Regions from separate parts of the Vogesella sp. XCS3 genome, predicted to be linked through region 2. Evidence: predicted binding sites of a transcription regulator. Region 2 holds the regulator's gene; the other holds the start of a gene.
What was found. Region 2 encodes sigma-54, which starts transcription at its own class of promoters, with help from an activator protein. Its sites were predicted from a motif close to CTGGCACGCTTCATGCTT; they were not measured.

Region 1 (8,655 bases), 1.5 Mb from region 2:
TGGATGTGCAATTTATCGATCTCTTTAACCCGGTTTGAAAACTAAGCCCCTGTTGTCAATGAGGCGATTTGTCGCATATGCGCTTCAAGTTCCCTCATGGAATCGGGTAGAATTGTAAAGTTTCAAGTTTATAGCTCGGTTTCCACGTTTGAGGATGACTGTAATGAGTGAACAACACGTTGATGCGGGGCGCCGTCGTTTTCTGACGGTGGCCACCAGCGCGGTTGGTGGTGTGGCGGCAGCCGGTGTGGCTGTCCCGTTTTTGATGAGCTTTGCACCTTCTGAGCGTGCCAAGGCTGCAGGTGCGCCAGTAGAAGTGGACATCAGCAAGCTGGAGCCGGGCCAGAAGATCAACGTCGAATGGCGTGGCAAGCCGGTATGGGTTCTGTCCCGTACACCTGAGCAGCTGAAAAACCTGTCGACTATCGAAGGCGATCTGCTGGACCCGAAATCGGAAGCGCCGCAGCAACCGGCGTATTGCCAGAATGCGACCCGCTCCATCAAGCCGGAAGTACTGGTAGCCGTGGGTATCTGTACGCACCTGGGCTGTTCTCCGACCCACCGTCCGGACCTGGCGCCTGCCGACCTGGGCCCGAAATGGGTTGGCGGTTTCTACTGTCCATGCCATGGCTCCAAGTTTGACTTGGCTGCCCGTGTCTACAACGGTGTGCCGGCGCCAAAGAACATGGAAATCCCGCCGCACAAGTACCTGACCGATACCACGCTGCTGATCGGCGATGACAAGTAAGCGAGGGGAAAATACATGAGCACTGGCCAAAAAATCCTCAATTGGGTGGATGAGCGTTTCCCGCTGTCCTCGATGATGAAAGAGCACGTCACCGAGTACTACGCCCCAAAAAACTTTAACTTCTGGTACTTCTTCGGCTCCCTGGCACTGCTGGTGCTGGTGATCCAGATCGTTACCGGTATTTTCCTGACCATGAACTACAAGCCGGATGGCACGCTGAACGGCGCTGGCATCCCGGTGGCGTTTGCTTCGGTGGAATACATCATGCGTGATGTGGCAGGTGGCTGGATCATCCGCTACATGCACTCCACTGGCGCATCCATGTTCTTTGTCGTGGTTTACCTGCATATGTTCCGTGGCGTGATCTACGGTTCCTACAAGCAGCCGCGCGAGCTGGTCTGGGTATTCGGTACCCTGATCTTCCTGGTGCTGATGGCTGAAGCCTTCATGGGCTATCTGCTACCGTGGGGCCAGATGTCGTTCTGGGGGGCGCAGGTGATTGTTAACCTGTTTGCTTCCATCCCGGTTATCGGCCCGGATCTGTCGGTATTCATCCGCGGTGACTTCGTGGTGGGCGATGCGACGCTGAACCGCTTCTTTGCCCTGCACGTAATTGCTGTACCGCTGATTCTGCTGGCTCTGGTAGTAGCCCACCTGATCGCCCTGCACGAAGTGGGTTCCAACAACCCTGACGGCGTGGAAATCAAAAAACTGAAAGGTGAAGACGGTAAGCCGCTGGATGGCATTCCGTTCCACCCTTACTACACCGTCAAAGACGTTCTGGGTGTGGCAGTGTTCCTGATTGTCTTCTCCGCGATCGTGTTCTTTGCGCCGGAAATGGGTGGTTACTTCCTTGAACATCCGAACTTCGACCAGGCTGATCCGCTGAAGACCCCGCCGCATATTGCGCCGGTATGGTACTTCACCCCGTTCTACGCGATTCTGCGCGCAGTACCGTCGTTTGCCGGTACCCAGGTGTGGGGCGTGCTGGCAATGGGTGCTGCCGTAGTGCTGATTGCCTTCCTGCCGTGGCTGGATAAGTCCCCGGTGAAGTCAATCCGTTATCGTGGTCCTAAGTTCAAGATCATGCTGACCCTGTTCATTACCGCCTTTATCGGTCTGGGTATTCTGGGTGCACTGCCGTCCACCAACCTGCGCACCATCGTGGCTCAGCTGTTCTCCTTTATCTATTTTGCGTTCTTCCTGGGCATGCCGTTCTATACCAAGAACGACGTGGGTACTACACCGGTTCCGACCCGTGTGACCATGAGCACTCCAGCTCGCCAGGTACGCTTTGTGGTACTGGTGGCAGTAACGCTGGTGGCCGCTACCCTGTTTGCAAAATTCATCTGATAGAGGGGGCACTATGAACAAGACTATCCGTCAACTGGTTGCCGCCGTAGCCCTCATGGTTCCTGCTGTTGGTGCGTTTGCTTCTGCCGAAGGCCCTGCCCTCGAAAAAGCACCAATCAACATCCAGGATACCGAAAGCTTGCAGCGTGGCGCACAGACCTTTGTGAACTACTGCCTGTCCTGCCATTCGGCCAGCGCCATGCGCTATAACCGTCTGACTGACATTGGCCTTTCCGAAGAGCAGATCAAGTCCAACCTGATGTTTGCTACCGACAAGATCGGCGAGCAAATGAACGTGGCCATGGACAAGAAAGATGCCAAGGCCTGGTTTGGTGCAACACCCCCGGACTTGTCCGTGATTGCGCGCTCGCGTGGTGCCGACTACCTGTACGGCTACCTGCGTGGCTTCTATCGTGACCCTAGCCGCCCAACCGGCTGGAACAACCTGGTATTCGACAAGGTGGGCATGCCGCACATCCTGTGGGAATGGCAAGGTGAGCAAGAGCTGCGTACCCATAAAGGCGCAGACGGTCATGAAGAGCACAAGCTGGAGCTGGTGAATGCCGGCACGCTGACCAAGCTGGAAAACGGCAAGGCTAATACCGCCGAGTTTGACAAGCGTATGGCCGACCTGACCAACTTCCTGGTTTATATCGGTGAGCCGGTACAAGTGAAGCGCCATCAGGTGGGTTACACCGTACTGCTGTATCTGTTCTTGCTGCTGTTGCCTTTCGCCTATTTCCTGAAGAAGGAATACTGGAAAGACATCCACTAAGCCATGTGCCAAGTGGGGCGGCTTGATGCTGCCAGCCAAACCCCCTTCGTTCGCGAAGGGGGTTTTTGTATTCCGCGTGCCGGAGTGTGCTTTTCCTGTTTTCTACAGATTGGTTTTTTGATATTTCTCTTTTTATTCATTGACTTATGCAACTTTTGTGGAAAGTGGTGGGTCAAAGGTGCTAGAATTGCACGTTATTTGATCAACAAGCCTGTTTAAGGAATGAATGCCTCATGATGACCCTTTACTCTGGTAGTACTTGTCCTTTCAGCCAACGCTGTCGCATCGTGTTGTTCGAGAAGGGCATGGACTTCGAGATCATTGATGTGGATATTCACAACAAGCCTGAAGATCTGGCCGTGATGAACCCGTATAACGAGGTTCCGGTGCTGGTAGAACGCGACCTGATTCTTCATGAATCCAATATCATCAACGAATACATCGACGAGCGTTTCCCGCACCCGCAGCTAATGCCGGCAGACCCGGTGATGCGCGCGCGTGCCCGTTTGTTCCTGTTCCGTTTCGAGCAAGAGCTGTTTGTGCACGTAAAAACGCTGGAAAACGGTGCTAGCGGCAAAGAAGCCAATAAAGCCCGCGAAGCTATTCGTGATGGCCTGGTAACCATCGCGCCGATTTTCGCCAAGCAGAAGTTCATGCTGGGTGACGAATTCTCCATGATCGACGTTGCCATTGCGCCACTGATGTGGCGTCTGGAGCACTATGGTGTTGACCTGGGTAAAAACGCAGCGCCTATCCTGAAATACGCCGAGCGCCTGTTCCAGCGCCAGTCGTTTATCGACTCGCTGACGCCTGCAGAAAAGGCCATGCGCAAGTAATAGCATTACCAGGCAGGCCGGCTAGGCTTTATGGCAGGGTTGCTGCCGTAGAGCTGGCTGGCCTGTTTTCATATTGCCAGCAGAGGAATTCCCCATGACAGCCAGTACCAGGCCTTATCTGATTCGTGCCATTCATCAGTGGTGCACCGATCAGGGGCAGACACCTTATATGGTGGTGTGGGTCGACGAGAATGTGCAGGTGCCGATGGAGTTTGTGAAGAACAACGAGATCGTGCTCAATGTTGGCTACGGTGCTACGCAGGGCTTGAGTATCGAAAATGACTGGATTTCGTTTTCGGCGCGCTTTGGTGGTATCTCGCGTGAAATCTGGGTGCCTGTCGGTAATGTGCTGTCCATCTTTTCACGCGACTCTGGTGAAGGTATGGGCTTTGAGCTGGAGAAGCTCGCAGACACGGCGGTGCGCCCATCTGTCGCTGCCGAGGTGACCGCTACCCCGGCCGAGCCTGCTACCGATGCTGCGCCGCAAGGGGCGAAGGTCATCACGTTTCCAGGGCGTCGCAGCTAAACAGTGCGCCCATGAAAAAACCGCCCGGTAAGCCCGGGCGGTTTTATTTTGCGGCCAAGTTCGACGCTTGGCCAGGCTGCTTATTCTACGCGCTCGCCATGGAGTACTACGTCCAGGCCTTCGCGCTCTTCTTCTTCGCTCACACGCAGACCCATCACCATATCCAGCAGTTTCAGCAGGATAAAGGTCACGATGGCGCAATACACTACGGTAGCGCCTACACCTACCGCCTGGGTCATCAGATTGCCTTCCACACCACCAATTTCTTTTACTGCAAAGATACCGGTCAACAGTGCGCCGATGATGCCGCCTACGCCGTGTACACCAAAAGCATCCAGTGAGTCGTCGTACTTCAGCATGTGTTTCAGCGAGGTTGCGCTCCAGTAGCACACGGCACCAGAGATCAAGCCAATTGCCAGTGCACCTTTGGCATCGACAAAACCCGCTGCCGGGGTAATGGCTACCAAGCCTGCAACAGCACCGGACACAATACCCAGCACCGAGGGCTTGCCTTTGGCGATCCACTCGGCTGCCATCCACGACAGGGCGGCCATGCCGGTAGCAACTTGGGTCACGACCATGGCCATGGCGGCGCGGCCATCAGCGGCTACAGCGGAGCCGGCGTTGAAGCCGAACCAGCCAACCCACAGCATGGATGCGCCCACCAGCGTCAGTACCAGGTTATGCGGGGGCATGGCTTCGCGGCCAAAACCGACGCGTTTACCCAGAACCAGCGCGGCTACCAGGCCGGCAATACCCGCGTTGATATGGACAACCGTACCACCAGCAAAGTCCAGTACGCCGTGGTCAAACATCCAGCCGCCGGGTGCCCATACCCAGTGCGCTACCGGTACATAAACCAGCAGAGACCACAGCGCCATGAAGACCAGCATGGTGGAAAACTTCATGCGTTCGGCAAAGGCACCGGTAATGAGTGCTGGCGTGATAATGGCAAAGGTCATCTGGAAGATCATGAATACGGCTTCCGGGATGGTGCCAGCCAGTGGGTGTACGGTCAGCTTGCCTTCATCTTTCAGGTACAGCATACCGTCCAGCAGGATGCGATCCAGGCCGCCAATCAGGCTGTTGCCCGGGGTGAATGCCAAGCTGTAGCCCACCACGGTCCACAACACGGTAATCAGCGCGCAGATAGCAAAGCTCTGCATCAGGGTGGCCAGCACGTTTTTCTTGCGGACCATGCCGGCGTAGAAGAGTGCCAGGCCAGGGATGGTCATGAACAGAACCAGCGCGGTGGAGGTCATCATCCAGGCGGTATCACCCGCGCTGATGACTTTGGTTTCCACTAGGGTTGGCGCGCCATCGGCCAGCGCCGGAAAAGCTGTACACAGTGCGCCGAGTGCTGCTAGCGAGAGTAGTTTCTTGCTCATTTTATTGTCCTTTCAGCAGAGGCTTAAACGGCGTCGGCGCCAGTTTCACCGGTACGGATACGAACCACTTGCTCCAGATCGTAGACGAAGATCTTGCCATCACCGATTTTGCCGGTACGGGCGGCTGTTTCGATGGCTTCAACTACTTGATCCAGCTGCTCGTTACTAATGGCAATTTCCAGTTTGACCTTCGGTAGAAAGTCCACGACATATTCTGCGCCACGGTATAACTCTGTGTGGCCTTTCTGGCGGCCAAAACCTTTCACTTCGGTAACGGTAATACCTTGCACGCCGATGGCGGAAAGGGCTTCACGGACTTCGTCAAGCTTGAAGGGCTTGATAATGGCGCTGACCAGTTTCATGTTGGCTCCTTGGTGCTCAGTAATGAGTGAGTGTGACAAATCTGCCTATGCATGAACTGTGCCAGAGTTGTATTTTCTTTATATTTCAATCAATTGCAGCAATTTCCATTTCTGTATTCGATACGTTCTTGCTATGTTGCACGCTTTAAGATGGGCTTGCTCGGTAATGGTGCGTCTGCGCTTATGCAGGGGAGGGCACTTTTTGCTAAACTGCCCTGCATTCATCATGCCAAAGTCAAGGCGTCATCATGCTCAGTCAGAAACTGTTCGACGAAATCAGCAATAAAATCTCCGAAACCATCGCTGCCAGCCCGGCTAAAGATCTGGAAAAGAACGTGAAAGCCATGATGGCTGCAACGTTCAGCCGTATGGATCTGGTGACGCGTGAAGAGTTTGATATCCAGCAGGAAGTGCTGGCGCAAACCCGGGCTCAGCTGACCGAGCTGGAGCTCCGTCTGGTGCAGCTCGAAACGCAAAGCGCCACGCCGGCCAGTACGGATGCGCAGGCTGACCCTAGCTAGATCTGTATGTCGCTCGCGGTCTGCTTGAGCCGCGCGCTTGCCGGCATCAGTGCACCCGAGGTGGCGGTCGAAGTGCACCTGGCTAACGGCCTGCCCGCCTTTACCCTGGTAGGGTTGCCGGATACCGAGGTAAAGGAAAGTCGCGAACGGGTGCGCGCTGCGATCATCCAGTCCGGTTTTGATTTTCCGGCCCGTCGCATTACGGTGAATCTGGCGCCTGCCGACTTACCGAAAGAGTCGGGCCGTTTTGATTTACCCATTGCTGTGGCATTGTTGGCCGCAGATGGCCAGCTGCCACTAGATGTGTTGTCCGGCTACGAATTGGCCGGTGAGCTTGGTTTGGGCGGGGAGCTCAGGCCTGTTCGTGGTGCATTGGCCATGGTGGCGGCGGCACGTAGTAGTGGCAGGCGCTTTATCCTGCCCAGAAGTAGTGCAATAGAGGCGTCCTTGGTGCAGGGGGTCGAGATCTATGCTGCGGATAGCTTGGTAGAAGTTTGTGCACATCTATCAGGCATCAGCCTGCTGGAACGCACCGTTTATCCCGAGGGATGGCAAGGCCAGGTGGTTTATCCCGATCTGGACGAGGTGAAAGGTCAGGGCTTGCCCAAGCTGGCATTGGAAGTGGCCGCTGCCGGTGGGCATAGCCTGTTGATGCAGGGCCCTCCGGGTACGGGGAAGTCCATGTTGGCCGCACGCTTGCCCGGCATTTTGCCGGCAATGAGCCAAGATGAGGCGCTAGAGAGTGCTGCTGTGCAGTCTTTGGGCAGCCAAGGCTTTGATGTGCGTTTATGGTGCGTTAGGCCCTATCGGCACCCGCATCACACCGCTTCCGCGGTGGCGTTGGTGGGCGGCGGGTCAGATCCGCGCCCGGGCGAGATCACGCTGGCGCATCATGGCGTACTGTTTCTGGATGAATTGCCCGAGTTTGACCGCAAAGTGCTGGAGGTCTTACGGGAACCTCTTGAGACTGGAGAGATTCATATATCCCGTGCCGCGCGTCAGGTGTGTTATCCGGCCAGGTTCCAGCTGTTGGCCGCCATGAACCCTTGCCCTTGTGGCTACCTGGGGCATGCGCGTCGCACTTGCCGCTGTACGCCGGAGCAGGTTTTGCGCTATCGGGGTAAACTGTCGGGTCCGTTGCTGGACAGGTTTGATTTGATGGTAGAAGTCGGGTCGCTCTCGCTTGACGAGTTGCAGACGTTACCCGCTGGCGAGTCTAGCGCGCGGGTGCGTGAGCGGGTAGATGCCGCCCGGCAGTGTCAGTGGCAGCGTCAGGGCAAGAGCAATGCCAGTTTGCAAGCTGCCGAGCTCGCTTTGCACTGTGCCTTGTCGCCAGTCTTGCAGCAGCAGCTCAATCAGCTACTGGAAAAACTGGATTTGTCAGCCCGTGCGTATCACCGCGTATTGCGTGTGGCGCGCACACTGGCCGATCTGGCGGGAAGCCAGGAAGTGTCACGCCAGCATATCCTGCAGGCGGTACAGTTCCGGCGAGGGTTGGCCGGCTTTGCCGCGGGCAAGTAAACAGCATGGCAAGATTAAAATTAATATAGTGGGCTTATGAGTAACAGAGATTTGAAGCATACCTCCCGAGCAGGGGGGCGTAGTGCGCCAGCTGGCAAGAGTAGTGGTGGTTTGATGACTGGCGTGCTGGTAGGGCTAATTGTCGGTGTGGGTATTGCCGTAGGCATGACCATGTACCTGAATCGTGCCTCTACGCCTTTCAGTAATCTCGAAAAGATGCAGGGCAAAGAGGAAGCCTCTTTGCCTGCTGCCGAGCTGCTTGAGCCGGGTGCCAAGCTTGCCACTACGGCTGCACCGGTACCTGTGCCCGCGCCGGTAGCGGTGCCGGCTGTGGTGCCGGCCTCGGCACCTGTTGCTGCGGTACCAGCAAAGCCAGCGCCGGCGGATGCGGACGGGCAGCGCTTTGATTTCTACAAGATTCTTCCTGGTCAGCAGGAAGCTATCCAGCAGGATGGCAAGCCGGCAGATGCGGCGCAGCCCCCAGCGCTGCCACGCCTGTTCTTGCAGGCCGGCGCTTTCCAGTCGGAAAGCGATGCAGACAATATGAAAGCCAAGCTGGCATTGATGGGGGTGGAAGCCAAGATCCAGTCGCTTAACCTGCCCGAAAAAGGCTTGGTACACCGTG
Region 2 (8,655 bases):
TACAGCGCAATGGCGTCGGCCAGCATGGTGGGCGGCAAGTTGTCCACACAGTAGTAGCCACTGTCTTCCAGTACGCGCAGTGCAACAGATTTGCCGGAGCCGGATAGGCCACTAATCAGAATCAGCTGCATGTTCCTGGTCCCGTAGCAGATTGGTATGGCGGTCGATGAACTCGCGCGTGCTGTCTATGCCGCGCAACTGCAAAATGTAATTGCGTACGGCGGCTTCTACCAGTACGGCTAGGTTACGGCCGGCTGCGACGGGCAGCACAACCTTGCGTACCGTCACGCCCAGAATGTCCTGGGTCTCGGACTGGATGTTCAAGCGGTCCAGCGCTTGCATGGCCTGGTCGTTGGCTTTCATCAGGTGGATGATCAGCTTGAGTACTTTCTTGGGCCGCACGGCGGTTTCGCCAAAGATGGTACGAATGTTCAGGATGCCCAGGCCGCGCACTTCCAGAAAGTCGCGCAGCAGCGGTGGGCAGCGGCCTTCCAGCGTTTCCGGGCCAATGCGGTAAAGCTCTACCGCATCATCGGCTACCAGGCCGTGGCCGCGCGAGATCAGCTCCAGTGCCAGCTCGCTCTTACCCATGGCCGAGTCGCCCATGATCAGCACGCCGATTTCCAGCACATCCAGAAACACGCCATGCATCACCGTGGATACCGCCAGCGCGCGTGCCAGATAAATGCGCAGCACGTCCATCAGGTAAGGGCTTTCCAGCGGCGTGCTCATCAGTGGCACATTGTGCGTCTGGCAGTAGTCGTGCAGCAGTTTGGGTACGGCTTGGCCGTTGGCGACAATCACCACAGCCATGGTCTTGTGGAACAGCTGGTCCAGCGCGGTGCGGGCTGCTGCTTGTTCCAGCTTGTTCAGGTACTCCACCTCGGCCAGACCCAGCACTTGCACCCGGTTGGGGTGGATAAAGTTCAGGTGGCCGACCAGAGCCTGGGTTGGCCGCTGTTCTTCGTTAGAGATCAGGTTGTCAGAGCCGGCGCGGCTGGCGACCCAGCTCAGGCTCAGCTTGTGCTGATTGTCCTGGTACAGGCGGCGCACACTGATATTAGGCATGGGTGGCGTTTCCGGTGAGCAACTCGTGCAGGGTTAGCGCGTCGCAGCTGGCCATTTTTTCGCGCAGGCTACGGCTGGAAAACAGCTGCGCCAGCTCGGACAGCACCTGCAGGTGCAGGTCGGTAGCCTGCTCGGGTACTAGCAGGACAAACAGCAGGTTGACCGGCTTGCCGTCTGGCGAGTCGAACGGAATAGGGCTGGCCAGGCGTATAAACACGCCGGTGGCCTCTTTCAGGCCTTTTACCCGGCCATGCGGGATGGCTACACCCTGGCCCAGCCCGGTAGAGCCCAGCTTTTCGCGGGCAAACAGACTGTCGAAGATGTCGCTACGGGCGATGCCATGGCTGTTTTCAACCATCAGGCCTACCTGTTCGAAAAGGCGTTTCTTGCTGGATACATCTACATCCGCCAGCACGTTCTGCTGCGGAAGAATCTTGCCAATCAAGCTCATGATTTACATTTGCCGGAAAAAACCGTCGGCCATTCTACGCCGAGTCGGCTGTTTGCAATAGGGCAGGGTAAGACCCGCCTGGGTCGGATAAGTGCCGCTGCGTATCACGCTCATATTGTCTGGCGCCCGGGTTCTGCCTGCCCCGGCACATCCAGGCTGCTCACGCAGATGATGCGGTATGGTTGGCGAATCTGGCGGCCCGGACCGAGCATGCGCATTTTGCCCTGTTTACCCTCTGGTGAAGCATGGAAATCGGCAAGACAGGCAAAAAAATGACCATATTGCGACATGAAAACAAAAACGGGAGCCATCTGGCTCCCGTTCTATTCATCGTGCTGGTTTACAAGGTGGCATCGACCTGCTGGGCATTAACCCGGTGCTCGCCTTGTTTTTCTTTGAACTTCAGTACCTGACGGTCCAGTTTATCCATCAGTGTGTCGATGGCGGCGTACATATCGGCTTCTTCCGATTCGACATGAATGTCTTTGCCTGCCAGATGAACATTGACCTCCGCTTTTTGTACCAGTTTATCAACCGACAGCGTCACGCTAACGCCAATGACATTATCTACGTGGCGGGTGATGCGTTCGAGTTTGCTCTCGATGTACTCACGAATCGATGGGGTAACTTCGAGGTGTAGACCGGTAATTTTGAGGTTCATACCCTGACTCCTTCTGTTAACAGTGCGGTCGGGCTGGCCGCACCGGTGTTTTGGCACTTCTATAAGGCCTTGCGAAGGCTAACTGGCGGAATCTGCATAGCTTCACGATACTTGGCAACCGTACGTCTGGCAACCTGAATACCTTGTGCCGTGAGCTTGTCGGCGATGGCGCTGTCGGAGAGCGGTTTCTTGCCGTCCTCGCTGTCGATAATCTGGCGTATCAGCGCCTTGATGGCGGTGGCAGAGCATTCGCCGCCACTATCCGTTTCCAGTGCATTACCAAAAAAGTATTTCAGCTCGAACAGCCCGCGGCTGCACAGCAGATACTTCTGGGTGGTTACCCTGGAAATGGTGGATTCATGCAAACCCAGCTCATCTGCAATGTCTCGCAGGATCAACGGGCGCATGGCCACTTCACCGAGTTCAAAGAACGCTTGCTGCCTCTCAACTATAGATTCCGACACTTTCAGGATGGTGTCAAACCGTTGCTGAATGTTTTTTACCAGCCATCTGGCCTCTTGTAACTGGCCCGAAAGATTATGGCTACTGTCGCGCTGCTGCAGCATGTTTGCATACAGCTGATTTACTTGAAGTTTTGGCAGCGAGCCCCGATTCAGCTGGGCTACCCAGCGGCCACCACGGCGCACTACATGGATATCCGGCGCGACATAATGTGTCTCGCCCTGGTCAAAACCACTGGTTGGCCGTGGTCTCAGCGTGGCAATAAGACTATGCGCAGCGCGTAATTCGGCCTCGCCCACGCCCAGGATTTTCTTCAGCCTGGTGTAGTCTCGGCTACCCAGCAACGCCAAGTGCTCGCCGGCCAGCAGACGCGCCAGCGGGAGTGACGGCGTGTGCGGTGGCAGGTTGCCCAGCTGCAGTGCCAGAAATTCCCCCAGGTCACGGCTGCCTATGCCCATGGGTTCAAATTGCATCATGAGCTTGCGCAGGGTTTCCAGTTCTTCTGCTTCGACATCCAGCTCCAGCGGTAGTTCAGCGGCAACGTCTTCCAGCGGAGTTTGCAGATAGCCGTCGTCGTCCAGCTCGTCAATCAGCAATGCCAGCAGCGCGCTATCCCGTTGCCCCAGCTGGGTTTCGCGCATCTGTGCCGTGAGGTGCTCGCGCAGGGTGGGGCGGCATGGGGCGTTGAGGATAGGGTCGAATTCGTCGTCCCCATCGCGGCTGCCACCGCTGCTGCCGCTGCCCCAGTCGGTGAGCTCCATACTGTCTTGTTGGCGATCTTCTGCGGTGTCGTTGCTGCTTTCCTGGGGCGCGGGGGCATCGCCTTCTGCTGGCGGGCTGTCGCTACCGTCGCTGCGCTCCAGCAGCGGGTTTTCCAGCAGATAGCGCTCCAGTTCGCTGGACAGGTCTAGCGTGGACATTTGCAGTAGCTTGATGGACTGCTGCAGTTGCGGTGTCAGGGTGAGTTGCTGGCTGACTTTGAGCTGGAGGGTTTGTTTCATTTCGCTTACAGGTGGAAATGCTCGCCCAGGTACACCTGGCGAACCTGTTCGTTGTTAACCAGTTCGTCCGGCAGGCCTGATGCCAGCACGCGGCCTTCAGAAATAATATAGGCGCGGTCGCAGATGCGCAGGGTTTCACGCACATTGTGGTCGGTAATCAGTACGCCGATGCCGCGCTCTTTCAGGAAAGAAATGATTTTCTGGATATCAATCACCGCGATGGGGTCAACACCGGCAAATGGCTCGTCCAGCAGGATGAAACGCGGCTTGGTGGCCAGCACACGGGCAATTTCCACGCGGCGGCGTTCACCGCCCGACAGCGCCATGGCATTGGTTTCGCGCAGGTGGCCGATGTTGAGGTCGTCCAGTAGCAGCTGCAGTTCGTTATCCAGCGCTTCACCCGACAAGCCGGCTACTTCGAGCACTGCCTGGATGTTCTCTTCTACCGTCATCTTGCGGAAGATAGAGGCCTCTTGCGGCAAGTAGCCTAGGCCCAGGCGTGCCCGTTTATGGATGGGCAAGTGCGTGATGGTTTCACCGTCCAGCAGGATTTGGCCAGCTTCGGCCGCGATCAGGCCTACCACCATGTAGAAACTGGTGGTTTTACCCGCGCCGTTGGGGCCTAGCAAACCGATGACTTCACCGCTGGCGATGTCCATCGAGACATCCCGCACCACAGTGCGCTTCTTGAAGGTTTTTTTCAGGTGCTGGATGCTCAGCCGGCTTTGGCTCATGGTTTTTCCTGCGGCTGAAGGATGATGGTGACACGGCCGCTGCCATTGCTGGCACTCTGGCCTTTGACCTGGTAGATCTCGGTGACGGTGTTGTAGCTGATCTGTTCGCCGTTCACGATATCCTTGCCACGCTTGACCTGGGCTTTACCGGTAAGAATGACGGTGTTGTTGGCCGAGTCGTAGTCCACGCGGCTGGCGTTGCCGTCCACGAATTCGTTCTTGCCGTCCAGTTTCTGGCGGAAGTACACCGGGCTGCCGGTTGCCAGCAGTTTCTGGCGGCCACTGGCATCTTGTGTGGCGACGGTTTTTTGCGCGCGCAGGTTCAGCGTACCCTGGGTAATGATGACATTGCCCTCAAATACATTGATACCTTGCTTTTGATCGAGTGATGCGCTGTCGGCATTGACTTCGATAGGTTTGCTGCTGTCGGCTTTTTCGGCAAATACCGGGTTGCATACGGTGCCGAGTGCCAGCAACAGCATCAGGCTATGGCGCATAGGAAATCCTTACTTGAGATAGCAGTTTCAGCTGCCCGGCCGGGTGATTGTAGTAAAAGCCAACAGCATTGATGCGCGACTGGCCATCGTCGATCGTCACGGGCGCCCGGTTGCTGAGAATGCCGCTTTGGCTATTGACCAGCAGTGACGGCGTTTGCAAATGAACAGCGGCCTGTTGGCCGTACGGCTGGCGCAGCACGTTCACATGGCCATCAAACTGCCCCAGGCCGGTACTGCGGGCGTATCGCCCCTGGTCAGAGCGCAGGGTGTAGTCCAGTAGCCCCTGGCGGAACTGTTTCAGGTCGGGTTGCTGCATGTACACCAGCTCGGTTTGCGGTAGCTTCCACATTTTGCTGGCGTTCAGGCGTTGCACAGGTACGCCTTGCTCGTCAAAGCGGGTGATCTTGAGCTGCTCAATGGTGTACTCGGGCTGCGACGGGTCGAGTTGGTGTTGTTCGGGCGAGCGCCATTGCGTGAGCACATTCAGCCAGAACGACAGCAGGCCCAGAGCCAGCATCAGCCCAAGGGGAAACAGTTTGGCGGCACGGTTCATTCGAGGTAGCTGGCCATGACGCGGTCAAAGTTGCCCTGGGCTTGCATGATGAGCTCGCACAGCTCGCGCACGGCGCCACGGCCACCACGGTTGCCTGTGACAAAGTGGGCGTGCTGGCGGACAAAACTGGGCGCATCCGGTACGGCAACGGCCAACCCGACGCGGCTCATTACCGGCAGGTCGATCACGTCGTCGCCGATATAGGCGCAGTCTTCAGCGGCGATACCGGTTTTGGCCAGCAGGTCGGCAAAGGCGGTGCGTTTGTCGTGCACGCCTTCGTAGTAGTGGTCTATGCCCAGGCCGCGTACGCGGTGTGCCACGCTGGGGGCGGCACGGCCGGTGATGATGGCCAGCTGTACGCCGGTGGCTTGCAGCATTTTCAGGCCGTGGCCATCCAGCGTATTGAAAGCTTTGAATTCTTCGCCACTGGCAGTAATGAAAATGCGGCCGTCGGTGAGCACGCCGTCTACGTCCAGGATCAGCAGGCGGGTGCGTTTGGCCAGGTCAGTCATTTTTTGCATGGTAATCCTTACACCACGCCTGCCTTGAGCAGGTCGTGCATATTCAGTGCGCCAATCAGCGCGCCGCTGCTGTCTACCACCAGCAGGCCGTTGATCTTGCGCAGCTCCATTTCCTTGGCTGCTTCGGCCGCCAGCAGGTTGGCCGCAATGGTGCGGGGCTGCTTGCCCATGACGTCGTCGATGGTGAGGCCGGCCAGGTCCAGCGAATGATCCAGCGTACGCCGCAAGTCGCCATCGGTAAAGATGCCCGCCAGGCGGCCGTCTTTGTCCAGTACCGCCGTCATGCCCAGGCCTTTGCGGGTCATTTCCAGCAGGGCGTCTTTCAACGACGCGCCACTGTGTACCACCGGCAGGGCATCGCCACTGTGCATCACGTCGCTGATGTGTACCAGCAGGCGGCGGCCCAGGCTGCCACCGGGGTGGGACAGGGCAAAGTCTTCCGGTTTGAAATCGCGTGCGTCCAGCAGGGTTACCGCCAGGGCATCGCCCATAGCCAGTGCCGCGGTGGTGCTGGTAGTGGGTGCCAGGCCCAGGGTACAGGCTTCCTTGTCTACCGCCACGTCCAGATGCACATTGGCTTCTTGCGCCAAGGTAGATTGTGGGCGGCCGGTCATGGCAATGATGGCGATCCCCTTGCGTTTGAGCGCAGGCAGCAGGGCGATGATTTCGTCGCTTTCGCCCGAGTTGGACAGCGCCAGAATGACATCACGCGTGGTGACCATGCCCAAATCGCCATGGGCGGCTTCGGCAGGGTGCATGAAGAAAGACGGCGTGCCTGTACTGGCCAGCGTGGCGGCGATCTTGCGGCCAATATGGCCGGACTTGCCGATGCCGGTGACGATCACCCGGCCCGGGCAGGCCAGTACCAGGTCGATGGCGGCCAGGAAGGCGTCGCCCAGGCGCTGTGCCATGCTGACGATGGCATCCGCTTCGATGTGTAGCACCTCGCGCGCCAGCGCCAGCTGCTGTTGTTTTTGCTCAATATCCATAGTCACCAATTATATCAGCTTATAATCGTTCGACCTTACCTGGCGGGTGCAAGTTTTGCTTGGCCTGTTTTTTGTCGCGAGGAGCACTCCCCCACGATGCATTCCCTGTTTCCCATAGTAGTGGTGTTGCTGGTAGCCGTTCTGGCGGTTACCGCCTGCCGTAGCTTGCGCGTACCGCCCATGCTGGGCTATCTGGTGGTGGGCTTTCTGGCCGGCCCCGGCGTGATGCACCTGATACCGGAAGGCCCGGAAACCGAGTTTCTGGGTGAAATCGGCATTGTCTTCATGATGTTCTCCATTGGCCTGGAGTTCTCTCTGGCCAAGCTCAAGGCCATGAAGCATCTGGTGTTCGGGGTGGGGCTGGCGCAGGTGGTGGTAACCCTGTTGCTGATAACCGGTGCTGTCGGCTGGCTCACTGGCAGTACGCTGGCCGGCTTTGCCATTGGCGCCGCGCTGACCATGTCGTCTACCGCCATAGTCAGCAAGCTGTTGGCCGAGCGCCTCGAGCTGGCGCAGCCGCATGGCCAGCTGGCCATGGGCACGCTGCTGTTCCAGGATATTGCCGTCGTGCCCTTGCTGATCCTGCTGCCTGCTTTTGCGGCCAACTCGGACCACCTAGCGGCAGACTTGGGCATGGCGGCGGTGAAGGTGCTGCTGGTGCTGAGTTTGCTGCTGGTGTTTGGCCAGCGCCTGATGCGGCCGTGGTTTCACCTGGTAGCGCGCCAGCGTTCCAGCGAGCTGTTCATGATTAACGTGCTGCTTATCACCCTGGGTGTGGCCTTCATTACCCAGCAGGCGGGTTTGTCGCTGGCGCTGGGCGCATTTGTGGCCGGCATGCTGATTTCGGAAACCGAGTACCGTTTCCAGGTGGAAGAGGACATCAAGCCGTTCCGCGACATTTTGCTGGGCTTCTTCTTTATTACCGTGGGGATGAGGCTGGATGTGGGCGTGCTGTTCGAGCAGTCCGGTGCCGTATTGCTGATGCTGGTATTGCTGCTGCCGGTCAAGCTCTTGGTGGTGTTTGGTCTGGCGCGGGTAATGGGGCACCGCGCCAATGATGCACTCAAAGCGGGCCTGGCGTTGGCGCAGGGTGGCGAATTCGGCTTTGTGCTGTTGTCGCTGTCCGGCAGCCTCAAGCTGCTGGAGCCGGCTATCGAGCAAGCCGCCATCGCCGGCATTTTGCTGTCCATGCTGGTAGCGCCGTTCCTGATCCAGTACGCCGACCGCATCAGCAAACGCCTGATCAAGCAGGACTGGGCGCTGATGTCGGTAGACCTGCACCAGATTCTGGTGCAAACCATGAGCAAGAACGAGCACGTGATCATTTGCGGCTATGGCCGTAGCGGCCAGTACCTGGCTCGGTTGCTGGAAAGCGAAGACATCTCCTTTTTTGCGCTGGATCTGGACCCCGAGCGCGTGCGCGAGGCAGGTGAGGCGGGCGACCCGGTGGTGTTCGGGGATGCCGCCAAGCGCGAAGTACTCACCGCTGCCGGTGCGCTGCGCGCCAAGGCAGTGGTGATCACCTTTGCCGACACCCACGCTTCCGAGCGCATCATCGACGTGGTGCGTCAGCTGCGCAGCGATCTGCCGGTCATTGTGCGCACTATCGACGATACCGATATCGAGCAGCTGCGTCATGCGGGGGCAGACGAAGTGGTATCCGAGGTGATGGAAGGCAGCCTGATGCTGGCCTCGCACGCGCTGGTGGTGCTGGGGGT

Region 1: glnK (P-II family nitrogen regulator) is a predicted target of sigma-54. The motif match lies at 6,036-6,053, and genes of this name have one in related genera.

Annotation. Positions count from the first base shown of each region.
Region 1 is NZ_CP085530.1:2,051,376-2,060,030, reverse strand. It holds gene LCH97_RS09795 (Nif3-like dinuclear metal center hexameric protein) at 1-38, shown strand, start outside; gene petA (ubiquinol-cytochrome c reductase iron-sulfur subunit) at 164-748, shown strand; gene LCH97_RS09785 (cytochrome bc complex cytochrome b subunit) at 764-2,101, shown strand; gene LCH97_RS09780 (cytochrome c1) at 2,115-2,876, shown strand; gene LCH97_RS09775 (glutathione S-transferase N-terminal domain-containing protein) at 3,110-3,712, shown strand; gene LCH97_RS09770 (ClpXP protease specificity-enhancing factor) at 3,807-4,238, shown strand; gene LCH97_RS09765 (ammonium transporter) at 4,319-5,626, opposite strand; gene glnK (P-II family nitrogen regulator) at 5,650-5,988, opposite strand; gene LCH97_RS09755 (accessory factor UbiK family protein) at 6,237-6,509, shown strand; gene LCH97_RS09750 (YifB family Mg chelatase-like AAA ATPase) at 6,516-8,030, shown strand; gene LCH97_RS09745 (SPOR domain-containing protein) at 8,145-8,655, shown strand, end outside.
Region 2 is NZ_CP085530.1:3,554,960-3,563,614, forward strand. It holds gene rapZ (RNase adapter RapZ) at 1-131, opposite strand, end outside; gene hprK (HPr(Ser) kinase/phosphatase) at 112-1,068, opposite strand; gene ptsN (PTS IIA-like nitrogen regulatory protein PtsN) at 1,061-1,519, opposite strand; gene LCH97_RS17005 (hypothetical protein) at 1,630-1,830, opposite strand; gene hpf (ribosome hibernation-promoting factor, HPF/YfiA family) at 1,860-2,180, opposite strand; gene LCH97_RS17015 (RNA polymerase factor sigma-54) at 2,240-3,643, opposite strand; gene lptB (LPS export ABC transporter ATP-binding protein) at 3,649-4,377, opposite strand; gene lptA (lipopolysaccharide transport periplasmic protein LptA) at 4,374-4,874, opposite strand; gene lptC (LPS export ABC transporter periplasmic protein LptC) at 4,864-5,427, opposite strand; gene kdsC (3-deoxy-manno-octulosonate-8-phosphatase KdsC) at 5,424-5,948, opposite strand; gene LCH97_RS17040 (SIS domain-containing protein) at 5,957-6,931, opposite strand; gene LCH97_RS17045 (cation:proton antiporter) at 7,034-8,655, shown strand, end outside.